2 linked regions of the Luteibacter rhizovicinus DSM 16549 genome follow. The protein of the gene in region 1 interacts with the protein of each later gene in a pairwise test. Links are inferred from orthologs where the notes say so. Each region holds a gene or a part of one and is shown in the gene's direction. Other genes may lie near its edges.

Region 1 (8,151 bases):
CGTCCACCAGCTTGCGCGCGACCAGCGCCGGCGGCAGGTCGGTGCCGCGAATCAGTCCGACTTGCTGGCTGCCATCGAGCAATCTCTCGATCTGCTGCAGCGTGTTGTGTTCCTTCAGCACCAGGCGCACGGCCGGAAAAGCCTCGCGAAACGCACGCACGGCGCGTGGAAAGCGGGCGATCAAAGGCGTGCTTTGCGTGAACCCGACATGTAATTCGCCGATCTCGCCGCGTTCGGCGCGACGGGCGAGGTCGCCGGCTTCATCCACCCGGGCGAGGATCTCCCGGGCGTCGTCGAGATAGACGCGCCCCGCATCGGTCAACTCGACGCGCCGGTTGGTTCGGCGTAACAACCGAACCCCGAGCATCCCTTCGAGATCGCGGATCTGCTGGCTCAGCGGCGGCTGGGAAATGCCCAGCCGCTCGGCGGCACGGCTGAAATGCAGCTCATCGGCGACGGCAATGAAGTAACGCAGGTGCCGTAGCTCGATGTTCATGCGATCAGTCGGGGCGGACGCGGATCAGGCCTTCCTGCGCCGTGGAGGCGACGAGTCGGCCATCACGTGTGTAGATCATGCCGCGTGCAAGACCGCGCGCACCTTGCGAGGTCGGGCTATCGAACGAATACAGCAACCACTCGTCGATGCGGAACGGGCGGTGGAACCACAGGGCGTGATCCAGGCTGGCCATTTGCATGTTGCGGGTGAGATAGGAAATGCCGTGGGGCAGGGTGGCCGTACCGATCAGGTGGAAGTCCGAGGCATAGGCGAGCAGGGCCTGGTGCAGCGACTGCGTGTCCTCGATCGGCGCGGTGAGCCGGAACCAGATGTGCTGGTACGGCGGACGCTTGGCCGGACGCAGCTCATCGCGCGGCCACACGTGGCGAAACTCGAACGGACCGTTGATGCCGAGCCAGCGCTGGGTTTTTTCCGGCAGCTTGGCGACCTGCTCCGCGTTCATCGCGTGCATCGGCTCGATGTCTTCCGGTGCCGGCACTTCCGGCATGGTCATCTGGTGCTCGTAGCCGGTCTCCGGCTCCTGGAACGAGATGGAACCGTTGAGGATGGGCTGGCCATGCTGGATCGCGACCACGCGGCGCGACGAGAACGAACCGCCGTCGCGCGTGCGCTCCACGCTGTAGACGATCGGCGCGTTGATGTCGCCGGCGCGAAGAAAGTACGCGTGCAACGAGTGCGCTTCGCGCTTGGCATCGACGGTACGCTGCGCGGCCGACAGTGCCTGGCCAAGTACCTGGCCACCGAAGACGAAGCGTGTGCCGATGTCCCGACTCTGGCCGCGGAAGAGGTTGTCTTCCAGGCGTTCGAGTTCGAGGAGTTCGACGAGCTCGCCGACGTGAGTTTCCGACATGAGGGTGCCTTCTGAACGGGGCGCGATAGAGCGCGGAGTATAGCGGGCCTCAGCCCCCGAGCCGGCCCAGGCGCCCGGCGTCATACGCGCGGACCCAGGGGAACTGCGGGCCGGGATCGCGCTTGCGTGGCACTTCGTTCCCGGGGTCGTCGCTGGAGGGGACCATGGCGGTGTCCAGGTCTTCGTGGCCGGCGATGTGCCTGAGCGACGGGAAGTGTGCGGTCAGATGATCGAGCAGGGCGCGCAGGGCGGTGATCTGCACCTCCGGGTAGGGCTCGGTCATGGTCTGTTTCGCCGAATGGAACCAATCCGGGTAGCGCCCCGTGTTGACCAGTTCGATGCCGATGGAGCGCGGGTTGTAGCCGCGCGTGTGGTGGGCGACGCGCAGGGGATCCACGTAACAGAGCACCGTGCCGTCGCGGTCGACGTAGTAGTGGCCGCTGTTACCGGCACCTGTCTCGTACAGCACCTTCTCGCCGTACTCCCTGGCCGTGGCCAGGTCGGGCAGCTCGGTACAGTGGATGACCACGAGGTCGATGGTGTCCGCGGCCCGTTCAGGCAGGCGGCCGACATAGGGCAGGGGGGTGTCGAGAATGTCGATCATGGCGCTTTGATAACATAGCCGGTCATTCCGCGTCCGGAGACCGCCATGCGCGGCCACATCATTCTTTCCCACGGTTCCGATTCGGGCCCCGATGCCACCAAGGTGAGCGTCCTGGCGGGCCTGGCCGAATCGCTCGGCTGGACCACGGTCCGGCCGGATTACCGTGAGGACGACGCCCGCGGCTATGCCGGCAGCATCGATCCACGCCTGGCCCAGCTGGCCCGGGCGATCGCGGACTCACCCGCGCCGCCGGTCCTGGTGGGATCGAGCATGGGCGCCTTCGTCTCCGGCCTCGCCTCGCTGGACGCACCGGTGGCCGGCCTGTTCCTGCTGGCCCTGCCGACGACGATTCCGGGCTACCCCCGGGATTTCGCCCTGCGTCCCGGCGTTCCCTCCTTTCTCGTCCATGGCTACGCCGACGATGTCTGCCCCCTGGACGAGGCGCTGGCCTTTGCCCGCGCTCATGCCATTCCCGCCCTGCTCGTGCAGGACGACCATCGCCTAGGCGCCACCTTGCCCGACATCGAAGCCGAGTTCCTTCGCTTCCTGGGGAACCTCGCATGACCAAGTTCTTTGCCACCTGCCCGAAAGGCCTCGAGTACCTGCTGAAGGACGAGCTGATCGCCATCGGCGCCAGCGACGTCCGCGAGGCACTCGCCGGCGTCGCCTTCACCGGTTCCATCGAGACGGCTTATCGCGCCTGCCTGTGGTCGCGCATGGCCAGCCGGATCCTGTTGCCGCTGGCCGAATTCGACGCCGCCGATCCGGACCAGCTCTATGCGGGCATCCAGGATATCGACTGGTCCGAACACCTGGCGCCGCACGGCACGCTGGCGGTGGATGCCAACACGGCGATGAGTAAGCTCACCCACAGCCAGTTCATCGCGCTGAAGACCAAGGACGCGATCGTCGACCAGTACCGCGCCGCGACGGGTTCCCGCCCGGACGTGGATCCGGAAGAGCCGGACCTGCGCGTCAACGTGCGCGTGCGTCGCGATCGCGCCACGCTGTCGATCGATCTGTCCGGCCTGCCGTTGCATCGCCGTAACTGGCGCCACGAGCAGGGTGAGGCCCCGCTCAAGGAAAACCTCGCCGCCGCCATGCTGGTCCGCGCGCAGTGGCCGCGGATCTACGCCGAAGGCGGCGCGCTGGTCGATCCCATGTGCGGCTCGGGCACCCTGCTGATCGAGGGCGCGCTCATGGCCGCCGATGTGGCGCCGGGCCTGCAGCGCGACTACTACGGCTTCCTCGGCTGGGCCAAGCACGACTACTCGCTGTGGCGGTCGATCTACGACGAAGCCAAGGCCCGTGCCGACGAAGGCCTGCGGGCCTTGCGTCCGGTGTTTTTCGGTAGCGATTCCGATCCACACATGATCCAGACGACCAAGCGAAACGCACAGAGCGCAGGCGTGGCCGGCTTCGTTCACCTGGATCGCCGCGACGCCGTCCATGTAGAGCCGCCGCCGGAAACGCCGCTGGGCCTGGTCATCACCAATCCGCCTTACGGCGAGCGTCTGGGCGACCGCGCCGAACTGCCTGCGCTCTACCGTGACCTCGGCCAGGCCCTGAAGGACCGTTTCGCCGGCTGGCGCGCCGCCGTGCTGGCCGGCGACGACGAGCTCGGCCGTGCACTGCGTCTGAGTCCGGACAAGCGCTACGCCCTGTTCAACGGCGCTCTGGAAACGCCGCTGCTTACCTTCGCCCTGCGTGCGCGGGACGAGGCCCCGCGCGAGGTCAAGCCGCTGTCCGACGGCGCGCAGATGCTGAAGAACCGGCTGGACAAGAATGTCCGCCACCTGCGCAAGCGGCTTGGTCGCGAAGGCATCACCTGCTGGCGCGCCTACGACCAGGACCTCCCCGAATACGCGGCGGCCATCGACGTCTACGAGAACTGGCTGCACATCCAGGAATACAAGGCGCCGCTGGAGGTGCCGGTCGACGTCGCACGCATCCGCATGCGCGAGATCGTCCGGGTGGCGAGCGAAGTTCTGGAGATTCCGCGTGACCGCATCGCCGTGAAGACGCGCGAGCGGGGCAAGGGCGGTTCCAAGTACGGCCAGTTCGACCAGAAGGGTGAATTCATCGAGGTGCACGAAGGCGGGCTGAAGTTCCTGATCAACCCGACCGATTACCTCGACACCGGCCTGTTCATCGACCACCGCCTGGTACGCGCCAAGATCCGGGAACTTGCCGCCGGCAAGCATTTCCTCAACCTGTTCGCCTACACGGGTACGGCCAGCGTTTACGCGGCGGCCGGCGACGCGCGCGACACCACCACGGTCGACCTCTCGGGGACCTATCTCGACTGGGCCTCGCGCAACCTCGACCTGAACGGGTATAGCGGCGCCCGCCACCGCCTGGTCCAGGAAGACGCGATGACCTTCCTGGAAAAGCGCAGCATGCAGTACGGCCTGATTTACGTGGATCCGCCGACCTTCTCCAACTCGAAGAAGGCCGACGACTTCGACGTGCAGCGTGACCACGTAAAGCTGCTCATGGCCTGCAACGAGCGCCTGCTGCCGGATGGCGTGATCGTTTTTTCGAACAACTTCCGTCGCTTCCAGCTTGATCGGGCGGCCCTCGAACCCCATTTCCAGATTGAAGACTGGAGCGCACCGAGCATCCCGTTCGACTTCGCCCGCCGCCATAACATCCATGGCTGCTGGCTGCTTCGGAAGCCGTACGTGAACCCGTGGAAAACGTGAACGGGCGGTGGACAAAACTTCAGTCCGGATTCAGTGGCCGAGCGCGAATCTGCGCTCAACACCCGGAGGTAATTGTCATGAAAGCTAAGCTCGCTAAATCCGCCCTCCTGCTCGCTGCCGCGGGCCTGATGGCGTTCGCACCTGGTGCGTTCGCACGTGGGTATGGCTACGGCGGTGGCTACCATGGCGGTTACGGTTACCACGGTGGTGGTTACTACGGCGGCCGTGGCGGTTACTACGGTCGCGGTCACTACGACAATGCCGGTCGCTGGATCGCCGGTGCCATCGTTGCCGGTGCAGTGGTCGGCCTCGTCGCCAACGCTTCGCAGCCGCGCACCGTCGTGTACGACAACGGCCCGGCGTATTACCGCCCGGCCACGGTCGTCTATCAGGACGCCCCGGTGGTGACCCGTCGCGTGACCACCACGACCTACGTGGACGACGGTTACAGCACCACCCGCTACGTGCGTGACGACGGGTATTGATCGTCGTCAGGCGAGGTCGTCGTTGACTCGTTGAATGAAGAGCCCGGCTTATAGCCGGGCTTTTTTTTGCTTGATGGGGAGCCGGCTATGCCGGCGATAGGGTCTGAGGCGGCCTGGCCATCGCCGCTGAAGCGGCTCCCACATGGGTGCTCATCGGGGCCGCCGGGCCGGCTGTTGCGCCGCGACGCCGGCGTTTCGCTTTACGGCTTGGAGCCGCTGGTGCCGGCGCCGGAGCCGCTGAGCTTGGCGTTCTTCGACATCGCCTGGTAGGTCGCCTTGTCGAGGGTCTGGACGGACTCGATGCTGCACGGCGGGTCGTTGTTGATGCGATCGACCTTCTCGGTCGGCGTGCCGCAGATGCGGAAGCCGCCGATGGCCTTATTGCTCTCGGCGGTCTTGAAACGTACGCCGCCGCCCAGACCCATGCGCGGACAGTCCACATTCGTCTTGACCACGAAGTGATCCGGTCCGGTTGCGACGAGGAGGGTACGGTCGTCGACCACCTTCCAGTCGGTGATCCGGTCGGTCCGCATGCAATCGTTGAATTCGAGCGCCTTCACCGCTGGGGCGGGCCCGGCGACGGGGGCCTGCTCGGCGGCGTGGGCGGCCACGGTAAGGAGCAGTGAAGCGACAAACAGGTGACGGACTTTCATGGCCGGACTCTCCATCGTAGGAATCTGCACGTTAAGCCTGTTTGTGCCCCGACACGAGAGAAAAGGCGGCTTCGGTGCACCCGCCGTTAAGGCGGCGGTCGGGTGCGCTCACGTTCGTTGAACGTATCCGCTGGCAAGGTTTCCGTAATGACTGACGAGTCCGTCGGCAGTGCAGGAACCTCGCCCTATGACCGTCCGACCGCTTGGCATCGACCCCCGCCCGCCGGCCAGCGCGGATCTTACCCAACGCTTCCTCAGCATCCGCCACCGTACGGCGGAGCTGGCGGCGCGCCTGCGGCCCGAGGACACGGTCATCCAGTCCATGCCGGACGCCAGTCCGACCAAGTGGCACCTCGCGCATACGACGTGGTTCTTCGAGCAGTTCATTCTGTCTCGGGACCCGGGCTATAGGTCGCCGAATCCGGACTGGCACTTCCTGTTCAACTCGTACTACCAGTCGGTCGGCCCGATGCACGCGCGGCCCAGGCGCGGCCTGCTGACGCGGCCTGCGCTGGACGAGGTGCGGGACTATCGATGTCGCGTCGACGAAGCGATCGCGGCGCTGATCGCGCGCGGTGACGATGCCAGCTTGCCGGCACTGATCGAACTGGGCGTCCAGCACGAGCAGCAACACCAGGAGCTCTTGCTCACCGACATCAAGCACGCTTTCGCGCAGAACCCGCTCGAGCCAGCGTTCGCGCCGGATGCGCCGCGCTCGCTTTCCATGGCCGCGCCGGCCCTGGCCTTCGTGCCGTTCGACGAAGGTATCGTCGAGATCGGTCACAGCGGTGACGGGTTCGCGTTCGACAACGAGGGTCCGCGGCATCGCACGTACCGGCAGGCGGGCTCCCTGGCCAACCGCCCGGTGACCAACGCGGAGTTCCTGGCCTTCGTCACCGACGGGGGCTATCGCCAGCCCGCGCTGTGGCTGGCCGACGGCTGGGCCCTCGTACAGGCGGAGCAGTGGCAACGCCCCCTGTACTGGGACGAGGCACTGGAGACCGAATTCACCTTGCAGGGGCGTCATGCGATCGACCCGCATGCGCCTGTCTGTCACATCAGCTATTTCGAAGCCGACGCGTTCGCGCGCTGGGCCGGCGCGCGGCTTCCCACCGAGGTGGAATGGGAAACCATGGCAGCACCCTTGCCCGTGCGCGGGAACCTTCAGGATAGCGGGGCGTTCAAACCTCGAGCCTCATCGTTCGAGTCCTCACTCGGTCAGATGTACGGCGACGTTTGGGAATGGACAATGAGCCCTTATGTCAGTTACCCAGGATTCCGGACTTTGGCCGGGGCCCTCGGCGAATACAACGGCAAGTTCATGAACGGGCAGTGGATTCTGCGCGGAGGATCCTGCGCTACCCCTGCGGACCACGTTCGTGCGACCTACCGGAACTTCTTTCCTCCCCACGCCCGTTGGCAGTTTTCGGGGATACGACTGGGAAACGATCGATGAGCGCTCAACCGAAAGACATCCGTGTAGACGACCGCCATCCGGATGTCGAGGACACGCTGCATACCGTTCGCCGTGGCCTCGCGATGAAGGCGAAAAAGCTGCCGTCGCGACTGTTCTACGACGAGCGCGGATCGGCGCTTTTCGAGGCCATTTGCGAGCAGCCCGAGTACTACCTCACGCGGACCGAGATCGCGATCATGCGCGACCATGCGGGTGACATCGCCGATACGCTGGGCCCTGATGTGCGCCTGGTGGAGTACGGCAGTGGCAGCGGCATCAAGACGCGCATGCTACTCGAGCATCTGGTCACCCCGGTTGCGTATGTGCCCGTGGAGATCTCCCGGTCCGCCCTGATGGAGAGCGTGGCCGAGCTGGCTACGCGCTTTCCCGATGTACCGATGCAGCCGGTATGCGCCGACTTCACGCAGCCACTGCGCCTCCCCGTCGCCTCGCGTTCGCCGCGCCGCACGGCGATCTATTTTCCGGGTTCGACGATCGGCAATTTCGAGTCGAAGGAAGCGATCCGCATTCTTCGCCTGATGCGCACCGAGATGAGTGACGGCGGCGGTATCATCATCGGCGTGGACCTGAAGAAGGATCCAGCGCAGATCGAAGCCGCGTACAACGACGCCGCTGGCGTGACGAACGACTTTACGCTGAACATGCTGGTTCGCCTGAATCGCGAGATCGGCACGGACTTCGACGTGAGCGCGTTCCGTCATCGTGCGCGCTACAACGCGCTGGCAGGACGCATCGAGACCGCTCTGGTGAGCACCAAACGGCAGGATGTGCATGTCGGCCACGACACCTTCGCCTTCCGCGAGGACGAGGCCATGCACGTCGAGTACAGCTGCAAGTATTCGCTCGACGACTTCGCCCAG
Region 2 (5,522 bases), 250 kb from region 1 along the record:
GCCGCCCTCTCCGTGAAGGCGAATCTCGATGCCGTGGCGAAGCTGCGCGAGACCATCGCGAAGGACAAGGTCCTCGCCGATGCCAAGATCGGTCCGGCACTCAATCTCCTGTTGGGCGATCTTCGTTCGCCGCTCGAGATCGTCCTGATCGATCCGCTGGGCATTCCCTCGCCGACCTCGCGCGTCGTCGCGACGGGCAGCTTCTCGTTCGATTCCATCGCCGCGTTCAATGCGCGTCTCGCCTCGCTTAATGCGCCGCTGCTGGTCGCGCCCCTGGATGCCCAGGGCAACGGCAAGCTGGCCTCGGGCGGCAGTGTTCGCTACGTCGTCGCCGACCATCGCTTGTGGGTCACCCAGTCGATGCAGCAACCCAGCGACGAGCACACCATCGACGAGCTGGTCGCCACGCTCGCCAAGTCCTCGGCCGCCACCGCGCCGGCGACGCTCGGCCCGCTCGAAGCCCACATCGACACCTCGGGTGAAGGCTTGTTCGGCTGGGCGACCATTCGCGGTATCGGCGCCGTCGCCGCCAACCAGGCCGGCGAATCCCCCTTGGGCAAGCTGCCGACGGATTTCGCCTCCAAGGCCGATGCGTTCGCCTTCGGCAGCGGCACCGCGGACGGTCGGGGCCAGTTCCGCATGGTGGTGCATGCCCCACAGGCTCGCGTCCTGCAGTACGCGGCGCCGCACTCGTTCGCACCGACAGTGAAGAGCGCAGGTCAGCCGCGCTGGGCGATGACCTTCGCGCTGCCCAGCGCCGAGGGTTACAAGGCCTTCGAGGACAACCTCAATCTGGACTTCGGCGCCGAACGCGCGAAGACCATCCGCGACGGCCTGAGCAGGATGCGGGACAAATATGGCTTCGACGTCGCCGACTACACGAAGTGGATGGGCCCGGAGTCGATCGTCTTTGCCGACGACGCCGGCCAGTTCGTCGCCATCCGTGCGCGCGACCTGAAAGCCTGGCACGCGCGTATCGACGAGATGACCAAGGCGGGACGCTGGCGCAGCGGCGAGACGACCGTCGACGACGCGAAGGTGCACTGGCTGTTCATGCCGGGCGCGCCGTACGAGCCGGCGGCCGACCATCCCGAGCAGCAGGCCCTCGTGCCCTTCATGAACCTGATGCAGCGCTTCGGCAGCCGCCTCTACTGGGTCGAGGAAGGTGACTGGATCATCCTGGCCAAGGTGCCCCAAGCCCTGGCCGATCGTGCGGCAGCCAAGCTGGACACCTCGCTGGACGACTGGTTTCGCGGCCGGGCCTATCCTGGCTCACACGTGCTGATGGGTTACACGGCCAATAGCCGCGACGCCCAGCGCGATGCTTATTACACCTATATCGGGATCCTGCAGATGATGGGTGGCATGGCCGGGGCCGACCTGGATATCACCAGCCTTCCTGCCGCCCATACGCTCGGCCTGCCCGAGAAGGGCGTGGTCGGCGCGGCGATCGAAGCGGATGCGGATACGTTCGCCATCTCCTTCACCTACGAACAGAGTCCGGCGGAACTGGTCGGCCAGATGGGCTCGGCGGGCGCCGTGGCGACGGCGGCTATCCTTGCGGCGATTGCCGTGCCGCAGTACCAGCAATACATGTTGCGTAGCCAGGTGTCGGGGGCGCTCGCCGCCGCCGACCCGGTCAAGCTAGCTGTCGCCGGGCGTCGCCTGGCTACGGGCAAGTTCCCGGCGAACAACGCGGCGGCCGGCCTCGGCACCGCGGAATCGCTGGGCAACGACTACGCCGGCTCGGTCGAGGTCGGCCAGGGTGGCGAGATCGTGGTCACGATGGATGCCACCCCGCCGCACAAGACGGACGCGAAGCTGGATTCGGGGCAGATCATCCTGACACCGAAGCTGGACGGAAAGACCATCACCTGGACCTGCTCGGGCGAGGGCATCGACCCGAAGAACATGCCGGCCACCTGTCGGGATGAGCCCGCCCAGCTCTGATGACGACCGCGACGCCCCTCAGCCGGGGGGCGTCGCCAAGCGGCGTGCGCGCTCGTCCCGGATACGCTGCTCGATGGCGAGCACGATGTCGATCTCTGCCGGCGAGAGCTGCTCGTTCCACATGTCGTAGACGCCCTGTCCGGGCGCGCAGGTGTAACCGTCGCTCGCCAGGCAGATCATGGCCGAACGCATGCCGCCAGGCTCGCAGCCACCCGTCGTCGCACACTGCATGTCGTCGAGAGCCACGTGCTGGTACTTGTGCAGGTCGGCCTCGTACGCCGAGCCTTGAACGAGATCCCGACCCAGGTCCCAGTGGCCCGTCGCGTCTCGCGGAAGGAGAACACTGGCCATGTCCGTGACCTCGACGTCGTCGGAAGACGTCACGGCATCGAAGATCTCGTCCACCGAGCGAGGGCCGGTCACCGCCCATCCGGGATAACGCCGGTCGAAGGCAACCCTGCCCCGCTGGTTGATGCTGTCCAGCTCGGCCTGCGATACGGTCCGCGTGCAGAACGATGCCTTCCAGGCGGCGTAGGCCATGGCTCGCGGGTTGTTTGTACGGCTCTGCCAACCCGGCTCCACAGCGTGTCGGCAGACCGCAGCGGCCTGGCGCATGAGGAGGGTCGCGGCGACGTCCCCCTCTCCGGACAGGGGACCCAATCGCGCGAAAAGCGCCTCGACGGTGCGATCGTCGCCTGCTCCGAGGAGGGGCTGCATCGCGGCGGGGGGCTTTCGACCGAGGCCTCGCTCAGTGGCATGTCGGGTGCCCGGCGGCGCCGTATCCACGCGAACCGATGCGGGCGCCACGGGCGACGTCGAGGGCCTGGCGTGGCCAGAATGACCACCGGTCACCGCGAAAACGAGAGCGAGCGAAAGCAGTAACCCCACCGTCCACCCGATCGCCCTTGGCGTCGGACGCCCTGTCAACCGCTTTTCCATGCCCGGCCCCTTTTCCATGGGCGGCAGCTTAGCGCCTCGCCGGCCGCCGTAAAACGGCCCTTTTTCCTGCTTTCGGATGGATTTCGATGCATCGGGCGGGCTTCCTGACGGACTCTCCGCCCCCGTCATGCGAAAGTCGCTCTTTTCCTTTATAATCGGCGGCTTCCCAAACCAAAGAGGCGATCCGGCTTTACGCCGGCGCATACCGCATGTCGATCGAATTCCTGCGCAATATCGCCATCGTCGCTCACGTCGACCATGGTAAGACCACCCTCGTCGACCAGCTTCTGAAGCAGTCCGGCACGCTCAATGAGCGCACCGTGCTCGCCGAGCGCGTCATGGATTCGAACGACCAGGAAAAGGAGCGTGGCATCACGATCCTGGCCAAGAACACGGCCATCACCTGGGAAGACAAGAAGACGGGTGCGAAGAACCGCATCAACATCGTCGACACCCCGGGACATGCTGACTTCGGTGGCGAAGTCGAGCGCGTGCTGTCCATGGTCGACACCGTGCTGATCCTGGTCGACGCGATGGACGGCCCGATGCCGCAGACGCGCTTCGTGACCCAGAAGGCGTTCGCGATGGGCTTCAAGCCGATCGTCGTCGTCAACAAGGTCGACCGCCCCGCCGCCCGTACGGAGTGGGTCGTCGAGCAGGTCTGGGATCTGTTCGCCAAGCTCGGTGCCACCGACGAGCAGATGGACTTCCCGATCGTCTACGCTTCGGCGCTCAACGGCTATGCCTCGCTCGACGAGAACGCGCGCGAAGGCGACATGACCCCGCTGTACGAAGCGATCATGCAGCACGCGCCGAAGCCGGACGTCGATCCGGACGGCCCCTTCCAGATGCGCATCAGCCAGCTGGACTACAACAATTTCGTCGGCGTCATCGGCATCGGCCGCGTGCAGCGCGGCACCCTGAAGAAGGGCATGCAGGTTGCCGTGATCGACCGTGAAGGCAAGAAGCGCCAGGGCAAGGTCGCCCAGGTGCTCGGCTTCCTCGGTCTCGAGCGCATCGAGCAGGAAAGCGCCGAAGCGGGCGACATCGTCGCCATCTCGGGTATCGCGGACCTGACCATTTCGGACACGCTGACCTCGCCGGACACGCCGGAAGCACTGCCGGCGCTGAGCGTCGACGAGCCGATGATCAGCATGACCTTCCAGGTCAACAACTCGCCGTTCGTCGGCAGCAAGGATCTTTCGGGCGGCAAGTTCCTCACCAGCCGTCAGCTGCGTGAGCGCCTCGACCGCGAGAAGGTGCACAACGTCGCCCTCCGCGTCGAAGACGGCTCCGACGCCGACAAGTTCCTGGTCTCGGGCCGCGGCGAACTGCACCTCTCGGTGCTGATCGAGAACATGCGTCGCGAAGGCTACGAGCTGGCCGTGTCGCGTCCGGAAGTCATCCTCAAGGAAATCGACGGCCAGAAGATGGAGCCGATCGAGGAACTGGTGATCGACATCGAAGAGATCCATCAGGGCGGCGTCATGGAGCGCCTCGGCATCCGCAAGGGCGACCTGAAGAACATGGTGTCGGACGGTAACGGTCGCGTGCGTCTCGAGTATGAGATCCCGGCCCGCGGCCTGATCGGCTTCCAGAACCAGTTCAAGACCCTGACCCAGGGCTCGGGCCTGCTGTTCCACGTGTTCAAGCACTACGGTCCGTACACCCCGGCCCCGATCGCCAAGCGCCAGAACGGCGTCATGATCGCGAACGCTGGCGGCAACACCCCGGCCTACTCGCTCGGACCCCTCCAGGAACGCGGCAAGCTGTTCGCCGCCGAAGGCGACGCCGTGTATGAAGGCCAGCTCATCGGCATTCACGCGAAGGACAACGACCTCACCGTCAACGCCATCAAGCCGAAGCCGCTGACCAACATGCGCGCCTCCGGTAAGGACGATGCGATCCAGCTGACCCCGGCACTCAAGTTCACGCTGGAGCAGGCCCTGGACTTCATCGACGATGACGAGCTGGTCGAAGTCACGCCGAAGGAAATCCGCATGCGCAAGAAGCACCTGACCGAAGGCGATCGCAAGAAGTCTTCGCGCGGCGCTTAATCGATAGCGTTCGATGCTAGCGAAAGGCCCGGCTTACGCCGGGCCTTTTTTTGTGAGCCACTTTCGAGGAATCGTGACTGTGGGAGCCGCTTCAGCGGCGATGGGTGCTCGCCTCAACCGGCCCGCTGCCGCGGGATCGCCGATGAATCGGCTCCCACAATCGCCGATGAATCGACTCCCACAGGGCTCTCGAACTCGCCGCGGACGCGCGGCAGGAAGCCGGCGAACTCACGCTGCACGAAGGCAATCAGACCCTCGCGTACCTTGCAGCGAAGATCCCAGGACTTGCTCGAATTGGACGAGCTGACCAGCGCGCGCAACTGCATGGCCTTGTCGTTGGTATCGACCACCTGTAACACGCACACACGGCCGTCCCATTCCGGGGCCTGCTTGCAGAGGCGCTCCAGTTCCGTACGCAAGGGACCCAGTGGTAGCCCATAGTCGAACCACAACATGGCCGAACCAAGCACCTGCGAGTTCGTGCGCGTCCAGTTCTGGAACGGGTTCTCGATGAAGTACTGCAAGGGCACCACGAGGCGGCGCTCATCCCAGATGCGCACGACGACATAGGTGCTG

The links. The genes of interacting proteins can lie anywhere in the genome.
Region 2: the proteins of rlmKL (region 1) and typA interact in binary tests that used the Escherichia coli proteins (3 or more experiments, as listed by UniProt). The link is inferred for Luteibacter rhizovicinus DSM 16549 from one-to-one orthologs.

Annotation. Positions count from the first base shown.
Region 1 is NZ_CP017480.1:3,203,581-3,211,731, forward strand. The notes cover bases 2,105-5,103. They hold rlmKL (bifunctional 23S rRNA (guanine(2069)-N(7))-methyltransferase RlmK/23S rRNA (guanine(2445)-N(2))-methyltransferase RlmL), read left to right. Parts: upstream 2,105-2,531; coding sequence 2,532-4,676; downstream 4,677-5,103. Other genes in these bases: BJI69_RS14755 (alpha/beta fold hydrolase), read left to right, coding at 2,105-2,535; BJI69_RS14765 (hypothetical protein), read left to right, coding at 4,754-5,103. Also shown: BJI69_RS14740 (LysR family transcriptional regulator), read right to left, coding at 1-496; tesB (acyl-CoA thioesterase II), read right to left, coding at 501-1,367; BJI69_RS14750 (N-acetylmuramoyl-L-alanine amidase), read right to left, coding at 1,417-1,971; more of BJI69_RS14755, read left to right, coding at 2,017-2,104; more of BJI69_RS14765, read left to right, coding at 5,104-5,161; BJI69_RS14770 (DUF6491 family protein), read right to left, coding at 5,362-5,814; ergothioneine biosynthesis protein EgtB, read left to right, coding at 6,002-7,270; egtD (L-histidine N(alpha)-methyltransferase), read left to right, coding at 7,267-8,151. UniProt on the Escherichia coli protein: Specifically methylates the guanine in position 2445 (m2G2445) and the guanine in position 2069 (m7G2069) of 23S rRNA. Methylation occurs before assembly of 23S rRNA into 50S subunits.
Region 2 is NZ_CP017480.1:3,454,969-3,460,490, reverse strand. What follows is about bases 2,577-5,522. They hold typA (translational GTPase TypA), read left to right. Parts: upstream 2,577-3,098; coding sequence 3,099-4,946; downstream 4,947-5,522. Other genes in these bases: BJI69_RS15785 (mechanosensitive ion channel family protein), read right to left, coding at 5,060-5,522. In the rest of the region: BJI69_RS22125 (pilin), read left to right, coding at 1-1,950; BJI69_RS15795 (hypothetical protein), read right to left, coding at 1,969-2,490. UniProt on the Escherichia coli protein: A 50S ribosomal subunit assembly protein with GTPase and nucleotide-independent chaperone activity, required for 50S subunit assembly at low temperatures, may also play a role in translation.